2 linked regions of the Rhodopseudomonas palustris genome follow. The protein of the gene in region 1 interacts with the protein of each later gene in a pairwise test. Links are inferred from orthologs where the notes say so. Each region holds a gene or a part of one and is shown in the gene's direction. Other genes may lie near its edges. The genes, in order: leuS and ligA.

Evidence for each region.
Region 2: the proteins of leuS (region 1) and ligA interact in binary tests that used the Escherichia coli proteins (3 or more experiments, as listed by UniProt). The link is inferred for Rhodopseudomonas palustris from one-to-one orthologs.

Annotation. Positions count from the first base shown.
Region 1 is NZ_CP041387.1:4,576,513-4,583,533, forward strand. Bases 2,438-5,658 are described here. They hold leuS (leucine--tRNA ligase), read left to right. Parts: upstream 2,438-2,827; coding sequence 2,828-5,458; downstream 5,459-5,658. Other genes in these bases: FLL57_RS21125 (diguanylate cyclase domain-containing protein), read left to right, coding at 2,438-2,623; lptE (LPS assembly lipoprotein LptE), read left to right, coding at 5,445-5,658. In the rest of the region: FLL57_RS21115 (L,D-transpeptidase family protein), read left to right, coding at 1-108; FLL57_RS21120 (YggS family pyridoxal phosphate-dependent enzyme), read right to left, coding at 122-781; more of FLL57_RS21125, read left to right, coding at 950-2,437; more of lptE, read left to right, coding at 5,659-6,008; holA (DNA polymerase III subunit delta), read left to right, coding at 6,065-7,021.
Region 2 is NZ_CP041387.1:2,847,156-2,853,853, reverse strand. Bases 1,367-4,264 are described here. They hold ligA (NAD-dependent DNA ligase LigA), read left to right. Parts: upstream 1,367-1,690; coding sequence 1,691-3,838; downstream 3,839-4,264. Other genes in these bases: FLL57_RS13060 (multidrug effflux MFS transporter), read right to left, coding at 3,969-4,264; FLL57_RS13070 (GIY-YIG nuclease family protein), read right to left, coding at 1,367-1,545. In the rest of the region: DNA repair protein RecN, read left to right, coding at 1-1,102; more of FLL57_RS13070, read right to left, coding at 1,258-1,366; more of FLL57_RS13060, read right to left, coding at 4,265-5,258; FLL57_RS13055 (aminopeptidase P family protein), read right to left, coding at 5,637-6,698. UniProt on the Escherichia coli protein: DNA ligase that catalyzes the formation of phosphodiester linkages between 5'-phosphoryl and 3'-hydroxyl groups in double-stranded DNA using NAD as a coenzyme and as the energy source for the reaction.

The DNA of each region.
Region 1 (7,021 bases):
GCCCGTGACAATTTCGGTCCGACCGCCGGCTGCGTGGCGATGACCCGGCCGAACCTCATGCGGCTGCTGGCGCGGCTCGGTCCGCGGACGAGGATCGCAATCGGTTGACAGCCGCAATGCTCTATCGATGACCGAAGATCGCCGACCCCACCCGCACATGGGTGGCGCCGAACTGAATCGCGATATCGAAGTCGGCACTCATGCCCATCGACAGTTTCGACAGCCCGTTGCGCCTGGCGATCTTGGCGCACAGCGCAAAATGCGGCGCCGGCGCCTCATCGACCGGTGGGATGCACATCAACCCGCAGATCGTCAGCCCCCAGCGCTCCCGGCAGGCGACCAGAAAGGCGTCGGCGTCCTGCGGGGCGATGCCGGCCTTTTGCGGCTCCTCGCCGGTGTTGATCTGCACGAACAGGTCGAGCTTGCGGCCGGCCTGCGGCAGCGCCTTGCTCAAGGCTTCGCACAAGCTGTCGCGATCCACCGAATGGATCGCATCGAACAGCGCCACAGCATCCTTGGCCTTGTTGGATTGCAACGGCCCGATCAGATGCAACTCGGTGCCAGGATACTCCTCGACCAGCACCGGCCATTTTCCCTTGGCTTCCTGGACGCGATTTTCCCCGAACACCCGCTGGCCGGCCGACAGAACCGGGCGGATCGCGTCCGCCTCGAAGGTCTTCGACACCGCGATCAGCGTCACCTCGCTCCGGTCGCGCCGTGCGTCCGCGCAGGCGCGCGCGATCTCGGCCTCGACCGCGGCCAGATTGGCGGCAGAGCTCATCGCGGCACGGCTCGGAGATGAGAGAAACGGCGTGTTGAGGACGTCAACGACGTGAAATGTCGGGCGGGTTCGCTCACGGTTCCGGGTTCGCTCAAATTGTAATGAATCGGGGAAAGGCTTCTTGAAGCCTTCTACCTAGGATCATTGCGGGGGGCCGAGGGGGCAACGATGTCACGCATCGCGATCGTCCGCAAGAAAGCCAAGCTCAGAGCCATGTTGGGCATCCGGGCGCGGCTGGTGGTGCTGGCGCTGATTCTGGTCTGTCCGCTGATGCTGGATCGGGTGCGTCTGCTCGAACAGACCCGGACTGATCAGCTCGCCGCGATGGCCAGCGAGCTGTCGACGCTGGCGCAGCGTACCGCCGACGCCGAGCGCGAAGTGATCTCTTCGGTCGAGGCGGTGCTCAAATCCGCCGCCTATGTGCATGCCGCCGCCGCTCAGGCCGGACGAAGCTGCAGCATCCTGCGCGCCAGCCTGCGGGTCGACCTGCCGTCGATACGGATGCTGATGGTCGCAGATCGGGACGGCATCGTCCGTTGCTCGACCGCCTCGATGTTCGTCGGAAGCGACATCAGCGATCGCGCCTATTTCCGCAAGGCATTGGAAACACACGATTTCGTCGTCAGCGACTTCCTGGTCGGGCGGCAGACCCAAAAGGGCACCATCCTGGCCGCCTACCCCGTGTCGGCGATCGACACCGGCGAAGACGCGGTGATCGTCGCCGGCATGAACCTCGACTGGCTGTCCGACATGATGAGCAATCTCGCCGGTCGGGCGGGTGTCAGCGCGGCGCTGATCGACGGCGAAGGCACCGTGCTGGCGACCCCGCCGGACGAGCGCGGCCTGGTCGGCAAGAAGCTCGACCGTCTGGCGCTGCTGCCGGCGATGGCTCAGAAGTCGCAGGGCCGCGAAACCGCCAGTATCCGCGACGAGGATGGACGGCTGTTGACCGTCACCCGGATTCCGGGGACCAGCGCCAGGCTGGTCGTCACCGTCGACGAGAACAAGGTGTCGGCGGGCATCAACTACGACATCCGCACCGCCTATCTGCAGCTTGCGCTGGTTTGTCTGTTCGTGTTGCTCGGCGCGCTGTTCGCCGCCGAACGGCTGATCGTGCAGCCGATCTCGGTGCTGACGGCGGTCGCCAACAGGTTCGCCGAGGGCGATTGGTCGGCGCGGGTGGCGCGCAAACGGCTGCCGTCCGAATTCGTGCCGCTGGCGCGGGCGTTCAACGCGATGGCGGCGCAGCTCGGCCAGCGCGAGCGGGAGCTGGTGGCCAGCAACAGCCGTCTCAGCGTCATGGCATCGATGGACCTTCTGAGCGGCCTCGCCAATCGCCGCGGTTTCCAGAGCCGGCTCGATTTCGAATGGATGAAGAGCCAGCAGACCGGCCAACGCCTGGCGCTGATGATGATCGACGTCGACCATTTCAAGCTGTTCAACGATTCCTACGGCCATCCCGAAGGCGACGCCTGCCTGAGCCGGATCGGCGAGACCCTGGCGGCGGTCGCCGCCGAGACCGGCGGCTTCGCGGCGCGCTACGGCGGCGAGGAATTCTGCCTGCTGCTGCCCGAAGCCGGGATTGGCCGCGCCATCCAGGTCGGCGAAATGGTCCGCACCACCGTCGAGCAGCTCACGCTGCCGCATCGGACCAGCCCGTTCGAGCGGGTCACGGTCAGCATCGGCGTCGCCTGTACGCTGCCGAGCGAACAGGCATCGCCTGCCGAGCTGATCGAGGCTGCCGACGCGGCGCTTTACGCAGCCAAGCACCGCGGCCGCAACAACGTCGTCGAGCACGGCTTCATCCGGGTCACCGACGGCCCGGTCGCGATCGCGAGCTGACGCGGCGAAGGGCTGTTCGGCAGGCCGCCGGGCTTGCGCCATCCCATTGACCCGACACCGTGTTTCATGGCCTATTCCGCGCGCTTCGCGCGCGATTTGACCCGAGCCCCCGCACCGGTTGGCGACCTCGGCCGCGCCCTGTTTTTCGCCCCGATCCGCGCTCGAACCGGCCGGCCGTCTTCTGACCTTTCGAATCCTGATCTCATGAGCAACGAACGATACAACGCCCGCGAATCCGAGCCGAAATGGCAGTCCAAATGGGACGAGGCCAAGATCTTCGCCACCCGGAACGACGACCTGCGCAAGAAGTATTACGTGCTGGAGATGTTCCCGTACCCGTCTGGGCGGATCCACATGGGCCACGTCCGCAACTACACCATGGGCGACGTGGTGGCGCGGACGATGCGGGCGCGCGGTTACAATGTGCTGCACCCGATGGGGTGGGACGCATTCGGTCTGCCGGCCGAAAACGCCGCGATCGAGCGCAAGGTCGCCCCGAAGGCTTGGACCTACGACAACATCGCGGCGATGAAGAAACAGCTCCAGACCATGGGGCTGTCGCTGGACTGGGCGCGTGAATTCGCGACCTGCGATCCGTCCTACTACAAGCACCAGCAGAAGATGTTTCTCGACTTCCTCAAAGTCGGGCTGGTCGAGCGCGAGAAGCGCAAGCTGAACTGGGACCCGGTCGATATGACCGTGCTGGCCAACGAGCAGGTGATCGACGGCCGCGGCTGGCGCTCGGGCGCGGTGGTCGAACTGCGCGAGATGAACCAGTGGGTGTTCAAGATCACCAGATACGCCCAGGAGCTGCTCGACGCGCTGGATACGCTGGACCGCTGGCCCGACAAGGTGCGGCTGATGCAGCGCAACTGGATCGGCCGCAGCGAGGGCCTGATGGTGCGGTTCGCGCTCGATGGCGCGACCACGCCGGCCGGCGAGACCGAGCTGAAGATCTTCACCACCCGCCCGGATACGCTGTTCGGCGCCAAGTTCATGGCGATCGCGGCCGACCACCCGCTGGCGCAGGCGGCCGCCGCGAAAGACCCGAAGGTCGCGGCGTTCATCGACGACTGCAAGAAGCGCGGCACGGCGCAGGCCGAAATCGACACCGCCGAGAAGCAGGGCATCGACACCGGCATCCGCGCCGTGCATCCGTTCGATCCGAACTGGCAACTGCCGGTCTATGTGGCCAACTTCGTGCTGATGGAATACGGCACCGGCGCGATCTTCGGCTGCCCGGCGCACGACCAGCGCGACCTCGACTTCGTCAACAAGTACCAGCTCGGCAACACCCCGGTGGTCTGCCCCGAAGGCCAGGACCCGGCGAGCTTCGTCATCACCGACACCGCCTATGACGGCGACGGCCGCCTGATCAATTCGCGTTTCCTCGACGGCATGACGATCGCCGAGGCGAAGGAAGAGGTCGCCAAGCGGCTGGAGACGGCGCAGCTCGGCGGCGCTCCGGTCGGCGAGCGCAAGATCAATTTCCGCCTGCGCGACTGGGGCATCTCGCGCCAGCGCTATTGGGGCTGCCCGATCCCGATCATCCACTGCCCGACCTGCGACGTGGTGCCGGTGCCGGCCGCCGACCTGCCGGTTGTGCTGCCGGAGGACGTGTCGTTCGACAAGCCGGGCAATGCGCTCGACCATCATCCGACCTGGAAGCACGTCACCTGTCCGCAGTGCGGCGGCAAGGCGGTGCGCGAGACCGACACCATGGACACCTTCGTGGACTCGTCCTGGTACTTCGCGCGCTTCACCGATCCGTGGAACACCGAAGCGCCGACCACGCCGGACGTCGTCAACCGGATGATGCCGGTCGATCAGTATATCGGCGGCGTCGAGCACGCGATTCTGCACCTGCTGTACAGCCGGTTCTTCACCCGGGCGATGAAGGCGGCGGGACACATCGACATCCAGCATGACGAGCCGTTCGCAGGCCTGTTCACCCAGGGCATGGTGGTGCACGAGACCTATCGCAAGGCGGATGGTCACTTCGCTTCGCCCGCCGAAGTGGCGATCACCGTCGACGGCGATCAGCGCCGCGCCACGCTGATCGAGGGCGGCGGTCCGGTCGAGATCGGCCCGATCGAGAAGATGTCGAAGTCCAAGCGCAACACCGTCGATCCCGACGACATCATCGGGACTTACGGGGCCGACACCGCGCGCTGGTTCATGCTGTCGGACTCGCCGCCGGACCGCGACGTGATCTGGAGCGAGGAAGGCGTCAAGGGCGCCTCGCGGTTCGTGCAGCGGCTGTGGCGCATGGTGAATGATGCCGCCCCGATCGCCGCTGCGGCGCCGGCCGAACGGCCGGCCAGCTTCGGCGCCGACGCGCTCGGCTTGCGCAAGGCCGCGCATGGTGCGCTCGACAAGGTGCTGTCCGGCATCGAGCGGCTCGCCTTCAACGTCAGCCTGGCGCACATTCGAGAGTTCTCGAATACCCTCGGCGACGTTCTGGCGCGATCACAGACGCCCTCCCCCGATCTCGCCTGGGCGATCCGCGAATCGACCATGATCCTAGTGCAACTGTTCCACCCGATGATGCCGCATCTCGCCGAAGAATGCTGGTCGGTGCTCGGTCAGACCGGGCTGGTCTCCGAGGCGCTGTGGCCGCAGATCGAGCGCGATTTGCTGGTCGAGGACAGCATCACCCTGCCGGTTCAGGTCAACGGTAAGAAGCGCGGCGAGGTGACGGTGCCGCGCGACGCTCCGACCGACGAAATTGAGGCTGCCGTTTTGGCGCTCGATACGGTAAAACAAGCCCTGGGCGACAAGCCCGTTCGCAAGGTGATCGTGGTTCCGCAGAGGATCGTGAATGTCGTCGGCTAAGCCCGCGGAGCTCAGGAAGTTCGTCGTCAGGTTGGCACTCGCCGTGGCGCTCGCCGCCCCGGTGGCCGGCTGCTTCCAGCCGATGTACGCCGATCGCGGCGACGGTTCGCCGACCTTGCGCGACAAGCTCGCCGCCATCGAGGTGCCGCCGCTCGACATCCCGAACGGCTCGCGCAACTCCCGCCTCGGCGTCGAACTGCGCAACAAGCTGATGTTCAAGCTGTACGGCAGCGCCACCGGCGTCCCGCCGCTGTACACGCTGAAGATCTCGATCACGACTTCCCGGTCGTCGCTGATCGTCGATCCCAGCACGCAACTGCCGACGATCGAGAACTATGCGATCGACGCCAGCTACCAGCTCAAGGACATCGCCACCGGCAAGATCGTGACGACCGGCAACACCTTCTCGCGCGTCGAATACGACGTGCCCGGCCAGTCGCAGCGCTTCGCCCGCACCCGTGCCGGCCGCGATGCGGAAGACCGCGCCGTGCAGGAGATCGCCGAGAATATCAACACCCGGCTGGCCTCGTTCTTCTACGCCGGCATGTGAACCGCGATCGCGCCGGGCGAGCGGTGTCGTTTCACATTCGGCGTGAGCGCTGAGGAATGGTTGCTCTCCGCGGCAAAGACGCGACTTCGTTTTTGGCCCGCCCGGATCCGGGCCGGCCGATCGTATTGCTGTACGGACCGGATGCCGGCCTGGTGCGCGAACGCGCCGATGCGCTGATCGCCGCCTCGCTCGACGATGCCAAAGACCCGTTTGCGCTGGTGCGGCTCGATGGCGACGAACTCGCATCCGAGCCGTCGCGGCTGGTCGACGAAGCCCTCGCCATTCCGATGTTCGGCGGCCGCCGTGCGATCCGGGTTCGTGCCGGCTCGCGCAGCTTCGTCGCCGGCGTCGAAGCCTTGATCGCCTCGCCGCCGAAGGAATGCCGCGTCGTGATCGAGGCCGGCGATATCAAACCGGACAACGCGCTGCGCAAGGCGTGCGAAAAAGCGACCACCGGTGCGGTCGCGATCGGCTGCTACCCGGACGCCGAAGCCGATATCGCCCGGCTGATCGACGACGAGCTGCGTGGATCGAGCCTGCAGATCGGCAAGGACGCGAAGGCTGTGTTGACCACCCTGCTCGGCGGCGATCGCCAGGCGTCGCGCAACGAACTGCGCAAGCTGGCGCTGTACGCGCATGGCAAAGGCGAAGTCACGCTCGACGACGTGATCACTTGCGTGTCGGATGCGTCCGATCTGAAACTCGACGCGATCGTCGATGCTGCGTTTTCCGGCAAGCCCGTCATCGTCGAGACAGAATTCGCCAAGGCGATGGTGGCCGGAACCTATCCGGGTCAGATCATCCTCGCGGCGCAGCGCCACGCGGCGTTTCTGCACAAGACCAGCCTCGCGGTCGAAGGCGGCACGCCGGCCGCGATGGTGCTCGATTCCGGATTCCCGCGGCTGCACTTCTCCCGCAAGGCCGCAGCCGAGACAGCGCTGCGCAATCTCTCGGCGACGCGGCTGGCGCAGATCATCGAGCAGCTCGCCAGCGCCGCCCTCGAAACCCGCCGC
Region 2 (6,698 bases), 1.7 Mb from region 1 along the record:
GCGCCACGCCGCCGACGAGCTGAGGCAGCTCGCGCCGCAGGACGGCGAGGAGACCACGCTGGCCGAGCGCCGCACCACCATGATGCAGGGCGAGAAGATCGCTGCCGATTTGCGCGAGGCGCAGGAGGTCGTCGGCGGCCATCATTCGCCGGTCGCCGCGCTGGCATCCGCGGTGCGCCGGCTGGAGCGCCGCGCCGGCACGGCGCCGCACCTGATCGAGCCGGCGGTGAAAGCGATCGACGCCGCCATCAACGCGCTGGAAGAGGCCGACCAGCATCTCAACGCCGCGCTGGCCGCAGCCGATTTCGATCCCTTGGAGCTGGAGCGGATCGAGGAGCGGCTGTTCGCGCTGCGCGCCGCCGCCCGCAAGTATTCGACCCCGGTGGATTCGCTCGCCGCGCTGGCGGCGCAATATGTCGCCGACGTCGCGCTGATCGATGCCGGTGCCGATCAGCTCGTCGTGCTGGAGAAGGACGCCGCCGAGGCCGATGCCCGCTACGATGCCGCGGCGGCCAAGCTGTCGGCCGCGCGCACCAAGGCCGCCGACAAGCTCAACAAGGCGGTCGGCGCCGAGCTCGCGCCGCTCAAGCTCGAACGCGCCAAGTTCATGACCCAGGTCGAGGCCGATGCGGCGGCTCCGGGGCCGCAGGGCATCGACCGCGTCGAATTTTGGGTGCAGACCAATCCCGGCACGCGGCCGGGCCCCCTGATGAAGGTGGCATCCGGCGGCGAGCTGTCGCGCTTCCTGCTGGCGCTGAAGGTGGTGCTGTCCGACAAGGGCTCGGCACCGACCCTGGTGTTCGACGAGATCGATACCGGCGTCGGCGGCGCGGTTGCGGACGCAATCGGCGGCCGCTTGGCCCGGCTGGCCTCGAAGGTCCAGGTGATGGCCGTCACCCACGCCCCCCAGGTCGCCGCCCGCGCCGACCAGCATCTGCTGATCTCGAAAGCCGCCCTCGACAAAGGCAAACGCGTCGCCACCCGCGTCGCCGCCCTGGAACAAGACCACCGCCGCGAAGAAATCGCCCGCATGCTGGCCGGCGCCGAGATCACCGCCGAGGCGCGAGCCGCGGCCGACCGGCTGATCAAGGCGGCGGGGTAGGGACCTCTTCCCAGTTGTCGAGATTCCGGGTTCGCGAGCTCACGCTCGCGCCCCGGAATGACTCGCTGAGGGGCAGTATTTCAACACGCCGTCATTCCGGGGCGCGCCGGAGGCGCGAACCCGGAATCCCGAGGTTCAGGGCACCCGGCCCCAGCCTATCGCGCGATCGTGTCGAACAGATCGTCCCAGCCCGAATTCTCCCGCTCGATCAACGCCACCTTCCACGCCCGCCGCCACTTCTTGATCTCCTTTTCCCGGGTGATGGCGGAGATCGGGTCGTCGTGGATTTCGAACCAGACCAGCTTGGCGATGTTGTATTTCGACGTGAAACCCGGCACGGCTTTGGTGCGATGCTCGTAGACCCGGCGGACGAGGTCGTTGGTGACGCCGACATACAGCGCTCCGTCTTTCCGGCTGGCGAGCAGATAGACATAATAGGGCACCGGCGCCTCGCGCGCGGCGAGATTCCGGGTTCGCTTGCTGTCGCAAGCGCCCCGGAATGACTCGCGGTGAACTCAGTAAGTTAGCCCCAAGGTCATTCCGGGGCGCGAGCGTGAGCTCGCGAACCCGGAATCTCAAGTGCGAAAAATGACTGTGAAGAAAAATCCCGCCCCCGACATCGCCACTCTCACCAAAGCCAAGGCCAAGGTGGAGCTGATGCGGCTTCGCCTCGTGATCGAGGGCCACGACAAGGCGTACTATCAGGACGACGCGCCCAAGATTTCGGATGCCGACTACGACGCGTTGCGGCGGCGGCTGGAGGCGATCGAGCAGAAATTTCCCGAACTGGTCAGCGCGTCGTCGCCGACCCAGACCGTCGGCGCCGCGCCGGCGCGGGGCTTTGCCAAGGTGCAGCACGCGGTGCCGATGCTGTCGCTCGGCAACGCCTTCACCGACGAAGAGGTCGCCGAGTTCGTCGAGCGGGTGCAGCGTTTCCTGCGGCTCGACGATGTGCCGGCGATCGTCGCCGAGCCGAAGATCGACGGCCTGTCATTGTCGCTACGCTATGAGAATGGCGAACTGGTGCGCGCGGCCACCCGCGGTGATGGTTTCACCGGCGAGGACGTCACCGCCAACGTCCGCACCATCAAGGACGTGCCGAACACGCTGAAGGGCAACACCATCCCCGCGGCCTGCGAATTGCGCGGTGAAGTCTACATGCTGAAGCACGACTTCCTCGCGCTGAACAAGCGTCAGGAGGAGGCGGGCGAGACCGTGTTCGCCAATCCGCGCAATTCGGCCGCCGGCTCGCTGCGGCAGAAGGATGTCGCCGTCACCGCGTCGCGGCCGCTGAAGTTCTTCGCCTATGCGTGGGGTGAGATGAGCGACTATCCGATGGAGGAGCCGACCCAGCACAAGATGCTGCAATGGCTCGACCACGCCGGCTTCGTCGTCAATCCCGAGATCACGCTGTGTCACAGCGTCGAAGACGCGCTCGCGTTCTATCGCCGGATCGGCGAGAAACGCGCGTCGCTGCCGTATGACATCGACGGCGTGGTCTACAAGGTCGACCGGCTCGACTATCAGGAGCGGCTCGGCTTCGTGTCGCGCAGTCCGCGCTGGGCGATCGCGCACAAATTTGCCGCCGAGCAGGCGACGACCGTGCTGGAGAAGATCGATATCCAGGTCGGCCGCACCGGCGCGATGACGCCGGTGGCGCGGCTGCAGCCGGTGACGGTCGGCGGCGTGGTGGTGCAGAACGCGACGCTGCACAACGAGGACTACATCAAGGGCATCGGTAACGACGGCTCTCCCTTGCGTGACGGCGTCGACATCCGCGAAGGCGACACCGTGGTGGTGCAGCGCGCTGGCGACGTGATTCCGCAGATCGTCAGCGTCGTGCTCGACAAGCGGCCCGCCGGTGCCGAGCCGTATCACTTCCCACATAAATGTCCCGTCTGCGGCAGCCACGCGGTGCGCGAAGAGGGCGAGGCGGTGTGGCGCTGCACTGGTGCGCTGATCTGCCCGGCGCAGGCGGTGGAGCGGCTGAAGCACTTCGTGTCGCGGCTCGCGTTCGATATCGACGGGCTCGGCGAGAAGCAGATCGAACTGTTCCACGAGCGCGGCTGGGTGCAGGAGCCTGCCGACATCTTTACGCTGAAGGCCCGCAATGCCGAATTGAAGCTCGAACAGCTCGAAGGCTATGGCGAAACCTCGGTGCGCAATCTGTTCGCGGCGATCGACGCGCGCCGCACCATCGAGCTGCACCGGCTGATCTTCGCGCTCGGCATCCGCCATGTCGGCGAGGGCAACGCCAAGCTGCTGGCGCGGCACTACGGCACGCTGGATGCGTTCCTGACCGCGATGCGCGCCGCCGCCGACGCGCAGACCGAGGAGGGCAACACCTCGGAGGCCTATCAGGATCTCGACAACATCGCCGGCATCGGCGATGTCGTCGCCGAAGCGGTGGTCGAGTTCTTCGCCGAGGAACGCAACGTCAAGGCGCTCGATGCGCTGCTCGCCGAACTCACCGAGGTGCTACCGGCCGAGCAGGCGCGGCGTGACACGGCTGTCGCGGGCAAGACCGTGGTGTTCACCGGTTCGCTGTCGAAATTCACCCGCGACGAAGCCAAGGCCGCGGCCGAGCGGCTGGGTGCCAAGGTCGCCGGCTCGGTGTCGAAGAAGACCGACTACGTGGTCGCCGGCGAAGACGCCGGTTCGAAGCTGACCAAGGCGAAAGACCTCGGCGTCACCGTGCTGACCGAAGACGAGTGGCTGGCGCTGATCGGAAACTAACCCCGTCATTCCGGGGCGCGCGGAACGCGCGAACCCGGAATCCCGAGCTGTTCTGCCGATCGAGATTCCGGGTTCGCTCACTTGCGTGAGCGCCCCGGAATGACTCGCTGCAAGGGAGACGAAGCTCCGCCTACACCAGCGTCTCTTCTTCCGCCTTCTCGATCATTTCCTCGGTCGCGATCAGATTGCGGCGCGGCACCAGGAAGATCATCGCCGAGGCGCAGGCGAGCGCGGTTCCGAAGATCGCGATGTTGAGCGGCAGCGGCGTCGCGAAATGGCCGCCGAGCCAGGCGCCGGCCTGCGAACACAGCGAGCCGAACCCGAATTGGGTGAAGCCCATCAGACCGGAGGCGGTACCGGCGGCCTGCGGGCGGATGCTGATCGCGCCGGCGGCGGCGTTGGCCATCACTGCGGCGTTGCCGAACATGATGATCATGTGGGTGCCGAACAGCCAGCTCGGCACCTGATTCCAGCCGAGCACGCCCCACGCCAGATTGAGCGCCGCGCCGGCGATCTGCAAGCCGAGGCCGAACCAGATCAGCCGGTCGAGCGAATGCCGCGGCGAGAACTTCACGCAGAACAAATTGCCCATCAGATAGGCGAAGCCGGAGCTGGCGAACCAGGCGCCGTATTCGGCGCTGCTGCGGCCCATCTGCGTCACCACCACGTAGGGGCCGCCGCCGGCGAAGATGAAGATGATCGCCGAGGCCAGCACCTGGCACAGCACGTAGCCGATGAAGGCGTGGCTGCCGAACAGGCTGCGCAGGTCGGTGCGGAAGCCGCCGCGCTGCGCGGCCGGCGCGCCGCTGCGGCGGCTCGTTTCCGGCAGCGCCAGCGTGATCGCGGCGGCGACGACGATCGCTCCGGCGGTGACGGCGTAGAAGATCGCGCGCCAGCCGAACGCGGTTTCGATCACGCCGCCGGCGAGCGGGCTCAGCATCTGCGCGATCATCATCACGGCGATCACGAGGCTGAGCATGCCGCCGACGCGGTCGCGGCTGTAGAGGTCGCGGATGATGGCGCGGCTGATCACCATGCCCGAGGCGCCGCCGAGCGCCTGCAGGAAGCGCAAGCCGATCAGTTGCGGCAGCGTCTGTGCGAAGATGCAGCCGATGCTGGCCGCGACCATCAGCGCCAGCCCGCCGAGCAGCACCGGGCGGCGGCCGAACCGGTCGGACAACGGCCCCATGATCAACTGCGAGCAGGCCAGCCCGACCATGTAGAGCGACACGGTCATCTGCGCGACCGAGATGTCGCTGGAAAAATCGCTCGCCAGCACCGGCAGCGCCGGCACGAAGATGTACAGCGCGATCGGCGCCGCACCGTTCATCAGCACAAGCAGCAGGAGCAGCAGCTTCGACGGCGGCAGGTCGCGCCGGCTGGCGTCGATCATTGCGTATCTGCCGACGATTCCGTGCATGCGAGATCGGTTCCCGACGGGCCTGCCGTGGCGAAGGATGTGAGCTGGTGAAACGACTGTAGCCTGCCAGGGCAATGCTAACAGGCGGTTTTTCGGCATAAGGCTATGCGGAGGGCGGGCGGGGGCGCCCAAACCTCAGCCACGCGCCATTCCGGACAGCGCGCAGAAACTCTCGATTGTCATTCCGGGGCGCCGCGCAGCGGCGAACCCGGAATCTCGAGGTTAGCGTGCGCGGCGCAGCTCCAGGCCGTACGCGCTTCAGATTCCGGGTCCGCGAGCTGGCGCTCGCGCCCCGGAATGAATCGGGGAGAGGCCCACGCTCACCGCTTCAGACGCTCAGGGTGACTCGGGGAGAGGCTGTGCTCACTGCTCCTAAGCTTAGGATTGCAGCGGCGCGGTCGCCCCGTCGAGCCAAAGCCGGGTTGGGCCGTCGAGGTGGGGACGGACGGTTTCGCGGACGCGGGCGTGGTAGGCGTCGAGCCACGCCAGTTCCTCGGCGCTGAGCATCGCGACCTCGATCAGACGGCGGTCGATCGGCGCCAGCGTCAGGGCCTCGAAGCCGTTCATCGGCTTCTCGGCGCCGACGATCTGTTTCTCGACCACCAGTTCGAGATTCTCGATGCGGATGCCGTAACCGTCCGTCTTGTAGTAGCCGGGCTCGTTGGACAGGATCATGCCGCGCTTCAGCGGCGTGGTGCCGAGCTTGGAGATCCGCGCCGGGCCTTCGTGCACCGACAAATAGCTTCCGACGCCGTGGCCGGTGCCGTGCTCGAAATCGATTCCGGCCTGCCACAGGAACTGCCGCGCCAGCGTATCGAGCTGCGCGCCGGTGGTGCCGTCGGGAAACACCGCGCGGGCGATCGCCAGATGGCCGCGCAGCACGCGGGTGAAGCGGTCGCGCATCTCCGCCGAAGGCGTCCCGACCGCAATGGTGCGGGTGACGTCGGTGGTGCCGTCCTGATACTGCGCGCCGCTATCGATCAGCAGCAGGTCGCCGGGTTGGATGCGGCGGTTGCTTTTGCGGGTGACGCGATAATGCACGATCGCGCCGTTCGGCCCGGTGCCGGAGATGGTCGGGAACGACACGTCCTTGAGCGCGCCGGTGTCGCGGCGGAACGTCTCCAGCGCCTCCACCGCGTCGATCTCGGTCAGCGTGCCCTTCGGCGCCTCGGCATCGATGAAAGCGAGGAAGCGCGCCAGCGCCACCGCGTCGCGGCGATGCGCGGCGCGGGTGCCGTCGATCTCGGCTTGGTTCTTCACCGCCTTGAGCAGCGCCACTGGATCGGCGCCGCGCAGCGGCTTGCCGCCGGCCTCCTTGATCAGCCGGGTCAGCGCATCGGCCGCGGTGGCGCTGTCGAGCGCGATCGTCGCGCCGGTGTTGGCGAGCTCGCGCAACATCGGCGCCAGCTCGGCCGGCTCGGCGACCTCCGCGGTCTGTTC